DNA from 3 places in the Bifidobacterium adolescentis ATCC 15703 genome. Region 3 is predicted to be linked to each of the others. Evidence: riboswitches for the same ligand, from Rfam matches in the RefSeq annotation. Region 3 holds a riboswitch; each other region holds the start of a gene.
What was found. Region 3 has a riboswitch for thiamine pyrophosphate ahead of BAD_RS04685 (ECF transporter S component). Riboswitches for the same ligand answer to the same signal wherever they lie in the genome.
Positions count from the first base shown of each region.

Region 1: it holds a riboswitch for thiamine pyrophosphate, as region 3 does, so the genes downstream of both, BAD_RS06770 (class I SAM-dependent DNA methyltransferase) here and BAD_RS04685 (ECF transporter S component) in region 3, are expected to answer to the same signal.
Region 2: it holds a riboswitch for thiamine pyrophosphate, as region 3 does, so the genes downstream of both, BAD_RS06060 (hydroxyethylthiazole kinase) here and BAD_RS04685 (ECF transporter S component) in region 3, are expected to answer to the same signal.

Region 1 covers NC_008618.1:1,591,744-1,595,019, forward strand. The annotation lists gene BAD_RS06760 (ParA family protein) at 110-697, shown strand; gene BAD_RS06765 (hypothetical protein) at 697-930, shown strand; TPP riboswitch at 1,794-1,885, shown strand; gene BAD_RS06770 (class I SAM-dependent DNA methyltransferase) at 1,925-2,635, shown strand; gene BAD_RS06775 (hypothetical protein) at 2,999-3,276, shown strand, end outside.
Region 2 covers NC_008618.1:1,414,446-1,417,721, reverse strand. The annotation lists partial or broken gene BAD_RS06065 (thiamine phosphate synthase) at 1-282, opposite strand, end outside; gene BAD_RS06060 (hydroxyethylthiazole kinase) at 426-1,310, opposite strand; TPP riboswitch at 1,301-1,414, opposite strand; gene BAD_RS06055 (MerR family transcriptional regulator) at 1,592-2,035, opposite strand; gene BAD_RS06050 (aldo/keto reductase) at 2,263-3,138, shown strand; gene BAD_RS06045 (flavodoxin) at 3,135-3,276, shown strand, end outside.
Region 3 covers NC_008618.1:1,090,094-1,093,369, forward strand. The annotation lists gene BAD_RS04680 (TenA family protein) at 53-754, opposite strand; gene BAD_RS04685 (ECF transporter S component) at 834-1,448, opposite strand; TPP riboswitch at 1,480-1,583, opposite strand; gene BAD_RS04690 (cysteine hydrolase) at 1,736-2,296, opposite strand; gene BAD_RS08630 (hypothetical protein) at 2,330-2,545, opposite strand; gene BAD_RS04695 (hypothetical protein) at 2,561-3,276, shown strand, end outside.

The sequences.
Region 1 (3,276 bases), 500 kb from region 3:
GCTTAAAGGATTGTCTGAAGGTCTATAGCGAAATATAAGATTAATATAAGACTTATATAAGTATTTATGATATATTATATAATGATTATATAAAACTATGGAGGTCATCATGATTGTGGCTGTAGTGAATATCAAGGGAGGTGTTGGCAAGACCACCACGGCCATCGCCCTCGCCACCCTTGCCGCACGGAAAGGGCACGAAGTCGTGGTGCTCGATGCCGATGAGCAATCCAGTGCGAGCCTATGGGCTTGGAATGCAGAGCAGAACGGCAAGCCGCTGCCGTTCTCGGTGGAAAGCGCCAACATCGCCACCCTACGCAGACTGAAGCCCGACGATCCGCGCCTCGTCATCATTGACACCCCGCCGACAGGCAAGATCACCGACGAAGCGACCTCCGTCTCGGACTTCGTGATCGTACCGACCAGTCCCAACAGCATTGACCTGCAGCAGACTTCGGCAGTGGCTGACAATCTCGAGGAAGTCGGCAAGCAATATGCAGTGTTGATAGTCCGTGCCGAGCCGCACACCATCGCGCTCAAAAGCGCGCAGGAATACTTCAGGGAGAAGGACAGCAGCGTGTTCGACGCTGTGATTCCTAAGAGGGCCGACTTGGGCAACGTGTACGGTCAGCCATTCGGCAGCAACCTATATGGCTACGAAGACGTCTACAAGGAACTCGAGGAGGCAACCAACTGATGGCGATTAAACCAATCAGGGCGAACAGGCCGGATGAGCCGACCGGCAGACTTATGGACCTGCAGGACACCAAGCACAAAGGCGACAGCGAAGGCAATGATAAGACCATGATGAGTTTCATGATCCCTGTCGACCTAAAAAAGGAACTTAAGGAACGCGCTGCGCGTCTTGGCACCAGCGCCTCGCGTCTCATCGTGGATGGAGTTCGACTGAGACTTAAGCAGGATGACTGACGCCAATCAATGATTTTTATATAAGTATTATATAGGTCCTATATGAATTTCATATAGGACCTATATATTTTAGCTCTTTTATGCGATACGCTTAGCTGGGATATCAATGTGGATTTAAGCATTGTTGTCTCTTGATGAAAAATGCGCAAACGGATGACGTCTCATCGGAGAATAAGGAACCATATCGTGTCATGTAGTACGCTAACGCAAATGAGGCAGACGGGATTAGTTCGGATCCATCGTTGGTAATTGAACATGGCGTTGGATAACCACCATGATTTGTGTCTGACGTGTAGTGCGGTGCTGGAATGGAATCTACTTTAAACTGATAGTGGGCGGGGGAGTGGTCCCTAAGGAAGACTCCGTTGAGACTGGATGGAAAGCGGCGTGGCATGGCGTGATAGACGAGGATAGCTATCCCCAGTGCTGCCCCTTATCATTGCGACGTTTATTTATAGAAGCAGTGGCAGACGTTTTTTGACACAGGGGAGTGACGATATAGGCGGCAATGATTTTCCAGTGCAGGGTCCACGCAAAAAGGACTATATAAAAGCAATATATCAACTATATTGATTTTATATAAATTCTATATAATAACTATATATAGTGATAAATGATGGTTTAGCATCTTGCGCTAAACCTGTTTCTCTCCTTCCAAAAACGGAAGGTGCCTCTTACGGCCGATCAGTTATGGTATTTGACCATCGACCTAAAAATTGCGGCTAATGCTATTTTTGCGTATTTCTGATGGCATGCAGTAAATTTGGTTAACGCGAATATGCCGCGGAACGCTTACACATTCAGATGTTATCCCTGATAGATTCTGGACAACGGAACGAAGTATGTCCCCGTATGGCTATACTAGGAGTCGCTAGGGGAGCGATTCCGCTGAGACCTTTGGGACCCTTTGAACCTGTGAGTTAATGCTCGCGTAGGGAAGCAAGACCGTGTTTACCGGTCTCCTAGCTAACAATGATGAAAGGGAGGCCGATAAATGGCACATGCAAAATTCGATGGATACGCTGCTGACTATGACAGCTGGTTCATGACTAACGAGAACGTTTTCCTCAGCGAGTTGAAGCTGCTCAAGGCTTCGTTGGATTTAACCGACGGGGGACGGATGCTATCAGTTGGTTGCGGATCCGGTTTGTTCGAGAAATCACTGCAAGACGAGTATGGCATCACTGTTTCCGAGGGCATTGAACCGTCTGAGGATATGGCTGCCATTGCGCGCAAACGTGGCATGGATGTGCAGATAGCCACCGCAGAGACGGCGGATCTACCAGAGGAATCATATGACGTGATCTACTTCAATGGATCTTCAAGCTATATTCCCGATTTGAAAGTTGCTTACGGAAACGTGCTCAAGGCGTTGAAGAAAGGTGGCAGCCTCGTCCTGCTCGATGTTCCGAAAGAAAGCGCCTATGGTCTGCTCTATCTACTGGCAGGAAAACTTGACACCTACGATTCCCCGGAAACCGTTGATACGGCGCCTAAATGCCCATACCCGTTGGAACTCGTCCATGCCGCTCTCTGGCATACAACCGAAGAGAAAAGTAAGGTTCTGACCGATGAACTTGGATTGCATGACCTACGTTACAAGCAGACGCTTGTCGCTCATCCCGTTTACACGAACCGCATGGTGGAGGAGCCTATCGATGGCTACTATGCCGGCGGATATGTAGCGATTGTCGCTAAGAAGTGATTCCATACGCCGTTTCGCGGTCGACGCATAGGACATTCGACCGCGAAACGGCGTATAATCCTGTTGCTTGAACGGCGATGAAGGCTGTTGCGTGCTTTGAATCTGACATAAGAAAAATTATCGGCGTCTGATTCTTTACGTCGATTTCAGTATGCCGGCAATTGTTCTTAGATGTTCCCGAACAATCCTGACTAATAGACTTGCGAAGATTGTTCAATTGTTGTCATGCTCTTTTATTCCCGTCTATTCCATTTATCGTTTTCATTGCTATAAATGTTGCTTCACTTCTCCGTGCGACACTTATTGACATATTTCTATATGTTGTAGATAATAAATGTACAACACTTAGAGACGGAGAACGCCATGAGCAGAGGTCTTGGAAAGGTCGAGCGGGAGTTGTTGGATGAACTGGAGCGGACCGGCATGGTAACGGTCGCGCCACGTGAGCTTTCTGCAGCGGAAAAAGAGGCTCGCCGACGAGCCGCACGGAGTCTTGACCGCAAGGGTCTGGCCGCAGTGCGTCAGAACCGCGGCACCAACTTGTTGCTTACCATGCGCAAAGCTGTCGACTGGGATGTCAGACATGGGGAACGTGCCTTGGAGAAGGCGCAGGAGAAAGAGAACGAAGCCCGCAAGGAAGG
Region 2 (3,276 bases), 320 kb from region 3:
GTCGCGCGCCTGCCACACCACATCCACGCGGTCGTCGATCACAAACGCCACGGAATCGGACTTGCCGCTGTTCTTGATGACCTGCGCGATATCGCGGGCCATTTCGGTGATATCCTTCGCATCCGCGTTCTTGGCGCGCAATTGGATGAACGTCGCGCCCCCACGCAACGCGTCATCCACCACATCCGTCACCGGCCGGCCCTTGCAATCCTGCGGACCGACCACGAAATACGCGCTCATATCAAAGCAGTCGCGCATCGAGGCGAATGGATAATTATTCATTGGTCTCCCCTTTGTTGTTCTTTGGGTAAGTGCTCCAGAAGAAGTCTTGTTATTTTCCGTTTATTTTCCGTCGCACCGCACTGAACGTATATATTCCGTATATACGATTGCGATGGTGCGAAACCATCCACGGAACGTTGCGGTCAGTTGGTTTCGATGATGTCGGACGCGGCCACCTGGTCGGCGGTGACGTTCCACAGCGCGTCGAGCAGCGCCACCTGGAACGAACCGGGGCCATCGGATTTGACTTCGGCGATTTCGGACGCACGATCATACAGCAGCGACGCGGCAAGGGCGGCGACCAGCGGCTCGGCCACGGCAAGATACGTTGCGGTCACGCCGCCGAGCGAACAGCCGGCGCCGGTGATCTTCGTCATCATCGCGCTGCCTCCGGGCAGGCGGAACGTGCGCTCGCCGTCGGTCACCAGATCAACCGCGCCGGACACCGCGACCGCGCCTGCTCCAACGGGGGAGCGCTTCGCCAGATGGCGGGCGAGACGCTTGGCCGCGTCGACCGCGGCATCGACCTCATCGACGGCTTCCACGCCGGCGGGACGGGTCGCGGGCGTGGTGCTGTCGGCGTCGGCGAGTCCCCACATCGCGTCGAGCGCGATGATCTCGCTGGCGTTGCCGCGCACGATGGTCGGCGGAACGTCACGGAACGATTCGAGGATGGCGGTGCGTGTCTCGCCGATGCCGGCCGCGACCGGATCGAGCACCCAGGTTTTGCCGTTCTCATGTAGCTTGCGCGCGATCTCGGGCAGCGCGTTCTTGAAGAACGGCAGCAACGTTCCCACGTTGATGTAATTGGATCCTGCGATTTCGGCGGTGGCGATCACGTCATCCGGCAGATAGCTCATGGCCGCGGTGCCGCCCGCGGCGAGCTGCGCGTTGGCCACCAGATTGATGGTTACGAAATTGGTGAACGACTGCGCCAATGGTGTCTGCCCGCGCACGTCCGTGACGGCTTGTTTGATGGCGGCACGCAATGTGCCGAGTGCGTCATTGGTGGATGGGTCATCGCTCATGATCTGCTCCCTACGTTGGTCCTAACCAACAGGTTCAAAGGGTCAGGCGTTCATGCCTATCTCAGCTTGATGGACTTGGACATCAAGCACCCCCGCATGTTTACAACAGTGGTTAATCTATCTGCGTCCCTTGACAGGCGCGATTCCGTAGGTGATTTTGGGCTTCCGTAGGTGGTTGCTGCCGGATAAGCATCGGCGAGATGCCTGGAATTAGGCGTTTGCTCGTGTCCGGATTCGAAGCTGACCGCCTACGGAACGCAAAAATCACCTACGGAACGCAGTCAGTCGCTTTGCGTCGTGTCGATGACGTTGCTGCAGTATGCCGTCCTGCCGGCAGTCACGTCGGCGTAGAAGCGCTGTTTTTCATCGATGTATGCGATGGCTTTACGCAGTTCCTCCAGTTGCGTCTCCAGATGCTCGCGTTTTTCGGCAAGGATTTCCTGACGTTCCGGTATCGATGACTCACCTTTAAGACAGAGTTGCGTGTAGTGCCGCATCTCCTTGATGCCCAGACCGCAGCGTTTGAGGCATGTCAGGCCGTTGATCCATGCGATGCATCGCTCGTCGAAGACGCGTCGGTTGTTCTGGTCTCGTTTGAGACCGGGCACGAGTCCTGAATTGCAATAGAACTTCAATGCTTCGTAATTCATGCCGGTTAGTTTGCAGGCCTGCTTCATCGTATAGGTTTTCATGTTCTTATGGAGTGGCACTGCCGTGATTGCCATACGTGGCTCCTTTCGGACGCTGCGCGGCAGGACGTTCGGCGGGTGCCGCCGGATGGGGTCGGGCTTGAGGCGCATTGTTCTTTTTGTTTGTACCTATCATGTCACATTTCCGGTTATTAATACCGGTAGATAGTACCGGCGTGCCGTAATTTGACCGGTAGCAGCTACCGGATTTTATCGTGGGGGTCAGAACGGCATACATGCCGGCACTGAATACCGACGAATTTATGGAAGGAAAAACAGTGGAATACGTGAAACTTGCCAACGGTATTGAGATTCCGAAGATCGGATACGGCGTCTTCCAGATCAGCAAGGACGATGCTCCTCGCTGCGTGCGCGAGGCCATCGAGACCGGGTACCGCCATATCGACACCGCACAGTCGTACTTCAACGAGGCCGAAGTCGGCCAAGGAATCAAGGATTCCGGTATCGATCGTAAGGATCTGTTCCTCACTACCAAGATCTGGATCAGCAATTACGGCTATGAGAACACGCTGAGGTCCGTCGATGTGTCCTTGAAGAAGCTTGGCACCGACTATCTCGATCTGGTGTTACTGCACCAGCCGTTTTCCGATACCTACGGCGCGTGGCGTGCACTCGAAAAGCTCTACAAGGACGGCGTGATCCGCGCCATCGGCGTGAGTAACTTCTATCCGGATCGTCTGGCCGATATGGTCGCCTTCAATGAGATCGCCCCGATGGTCGATCAGGTCGAGACTAATCCGCTCAACCAGCAGATCGAAGCTCGCAAGAACATGGTCAAGCGGGGCGTGGCTCAGGAAGCATGGGCTCCGTTCGGGGAGGGCATGCAGAACATGTTCTCCAATCCCACCCTGGCCAGGATCGGCGAGGCGCATGGCAAGTCCGTCGCGCAGGTGATCCTGCGTTGGCTCACCCAGCGCGACATCGTTGCTCTGCCCAAGTCCACGCACAAGGAGCGCATGGAAGAAAACCTGAACATTTTCGATTTCCGGCTCTCCGACAGCGAGATGGCAACCATCGCGGGCCTTGACACCAAGACCAGCATGTTCTTTCGCCACGACACCCCTGAGGCGGTCGACCGCTTCGTCGGTTATGTCAAGGAACGTGCCGGCCGCGAATGATTCCGGTCCATGACATGGTCGGTGCCGGCAGCACTGTGTATCTGGGCTTCCCGATTTGGTGGATGGCACCTGTTTGGCTGGTGAACGATTCCGTCAAATCCAACGATTTCGCAGGTAAGACGATCATTCCGTTCTGCA
Region 3 (3,276 bases):
ACATCGATCGTACGCGCCCGGCTCATGGCTTATGCGGTCGTGGATCGCAGGCTCACTCCTGCGGGTAGGAGTCGTCGAAGAAGCGGCGCTCCAGATGCACGATGGTGCGGAACACTTCGGCTTCCGGACCATCGATGGAGCAGTATTCGTTGACCAGGGAGATGAGGTCGCCGACCCACTTGCGGAAGTGCGCGCCTTCATGCAGGTCGACCCAGCCCTTGTGCGCCGGCACCTGCTGGATGACGTCGGCGTCGACGGTGCGCTTGGCCCATGCGAGGTACAGCCATTCCATGCAGCAGATCGCGGTGATCAGTTCCGGCCAGCTCTTGTCGGACAGGCTGTCGAGGTATGCGCCGTACTCCTTGTTGGCCGGGGTCGGTTCGGTCGCGTCGTATTCCTCCTGGCTGACGTGATAGGCCTCGAGGAAGTGCTCGAAGTAGGTGGCCTCGTTGTCGGCGAACCACTGCGATTGCGCCGCGAGCATGTCCTTGGTCTCCTGACGTGGGGCGAGTTTGATGAGACGCGCCATCATGCCGTTGTTATAGAACTTGAAATCCTGGATCAGGTACGCCTTGAGGATGGATTCCGGCAAGGTGTCGTCAAGCAGCTCGCTGACGAAACGCGAGTTGATGGCGTCGTACCAGTCCTCGGTGTTGAGCATGTACATGAGGTCGGCGACGGAGCCGGCTTCCGCGCCCAGCCAGGCGTAGTCTCCACTGGCGGGTTTCGTTGCTTCTGGAACGTGGTTGGTCATGATTTTCTCTTTTCTTGGATACGCCGGCGGACGGCCGGCATGTTTTCTGTGTTTGTTGTTGGATTGTGAGTTGCGTGGTTCAGGCCACGACGTCGGCCTTGCCTGATTCGAAGCGGTCGAGCACACCGGTTTTGGCGAGCGCCTTCTGTACGAACCACATGAGCGCTCCGCCGAATACGGCTCCGGAGATGACGCAGCAGACGGTGAACACAACGCCTTGCAGTGTCGACCAGCCGGCGGTGACGACCCACTCGTACAGGCCATTGGATAGGCCGGTCAACGCGCCGGCCAGGGTCACGGTGAGCAGGTTCCACTTGCGGTATGCGAAGACCGCGAAGCCGATTTCGGCGCCGAGTCCTTGGGCCATGCCGATCAGCAGTGCGTGCGTCACGCCGAATGGATTGCCCAGCAGCGTTTCGATGACCGCGGCGATGGTTTCGCCGAAGAAGGCCGCGCCGGGCTTGCGGATGATGATGGCCACGAGCGGGCCGGCGAACAGCCACATGAAATGGAAGAGTCCGCCCAGTCCCGGGGTGAGGCTGTCGAACAGGGCGGTCGGGACGGCGTAGATGAAGTCCCAGGCCCAGAAGATCACGCCGGATGCGACGGCAACAATCGCGGCCACGACGATGTCGACCACACGCCATTTGACGTTGGGTTTGCGAACTGCGGAAGACTGGTTTTCTTCAGTCATAAAGGTATGTGCCTTTCTCTTATGCAAAGGCACGGGAAGTAGAGAGACGTCCGTGCGCCGGCATTATCCGGTATACGTTCATACGGTTGAAGCGGTCGCTTCCTCTCAGCCATAATGGCCCCCGTGTCCGCAAGCGATATTACATGGTTCGGCGCGTTTCCAGGCTGGTATTCCACATGTCGGCCAAAAGTCTCGTGAAATGGAAAAATGGGTTCCGTGTTTTCCCGAAAGTCCTGGGCCTTCGGAAAAACACGGAACCCATCGATATGCGGGAAAGCCGCTGTCGGCTATGCCAGGATCGACGCCGTGTCGGTTACCGTGATCAGCGGTTCGAACAAGCGCATCGTGTTGAGCGCCAGTTCCTGGTTCTCCGGGGTGCTGCCGGCGCAGGCGTCGGCCGGAACGCGCACGGCCACGCCGTTATCGGCCGCGGCGAGCACGGTGGTGAGCACGCAGCAGTCGGTGGCCACGCCGCAGACCGTGATTTTCTTGGCTCCGCCGATCGCGTCGATCAGCTGTTGTCCCCATTTGCCGAATGTGGTGCGGTCCACCACCTGATGGCCTTCGGCGAGGGCGGCGGTCTCGTCGGTCAGGTCGTACATCGGGTCGTCCGGCGGTACCAGGAACTGCGGCCAGTCCTTGAAGTAGTCGACCCAGGCGTCCTTTGGCGGAATCGGCGCGACGTAGCGCGTGTAGACCACGCGGTCGCCGAACGCCTTGGCCAGTTTTGCGAACGCTTCGTTGGTGTCGTAGTAGGTTCCGTCGGCGCAGGCCCAAGCGGACCATTCGCTTTCGGCGAATACTTTCTGACGGTCGATGACGACCAGCCACTCATCTTCAGCGATCATCGTATGTTCCTTCCTGTGCGATCGCGCCGTTCGTCACTTGGCTTCGATGGCATCCGCCGTTTCGGATGCCGGCAGGTCGGCCTCCTGCTTGGCGATGTCTCCACGCTGGAACGCCAACGCGCCGAACAGGCCGACAAGCAGCGCCACGATCACGCCGAGGTTGGCGGATGCCCAGCTGCCGTCCTTGCCGCCGATCAGGAAGAGGAGGTAGCCCTGCCAGGTCAGCCAGTTCGCGGCGGTGTTGACCACGAGGCCCCATACGGCGTGGATACCCCCCAAGAGATGAAAAGCGCGCCATGGCTCGAAGGCACCCTGTTCATCGATATGACCACCAAACGAATCGTCTGGGCCGAAGAAAGCGAAGGCTGCTACCTTCCCCGGCTCATCAACGCCCTGATCGAACTGACATGGCCAGGATGGACCGCAATCTGGTCCCCCGAAGACACACGCGGCACATTACGCGCCACCGGAGCCGACACAGACATCATCTACACCGATCATTCGTTCAAAGACCTCGGCGACTTCGACGCCGCATCGGATATGGCCCCATGGACCATATCCAACGAAACCGACGCATTCTCCTGCACAACAGAAAACAACAAAACAATCACTTGGGGAAACTACATCGACCTCGAAAACATAGCCCTACTCGGCCCCAACAAAATGCATACGCTCGTCAACAAAGTCATCCAAGGCTGCAACGAAGGCAAACCCTGGCAATGGAACCTCCAAACACACAACAAACAACCCGAAAAAGGCATCCACATCGACTACATAAACAAAACAATAAAATGGTGGTCCATCTACGAAGACGACTGGGCCATCAACCCATTCAACGCACTATGGCCCGGATGGACGCTACATTCAAAAGGCGACAACTACGAATGGCACGAAAACATCACCGGATATAAGATGCGCGACTGGAAACAAAACGTCGCACAATGCAAAAACTCACTCACACAAACCATCAAACAAGGCAT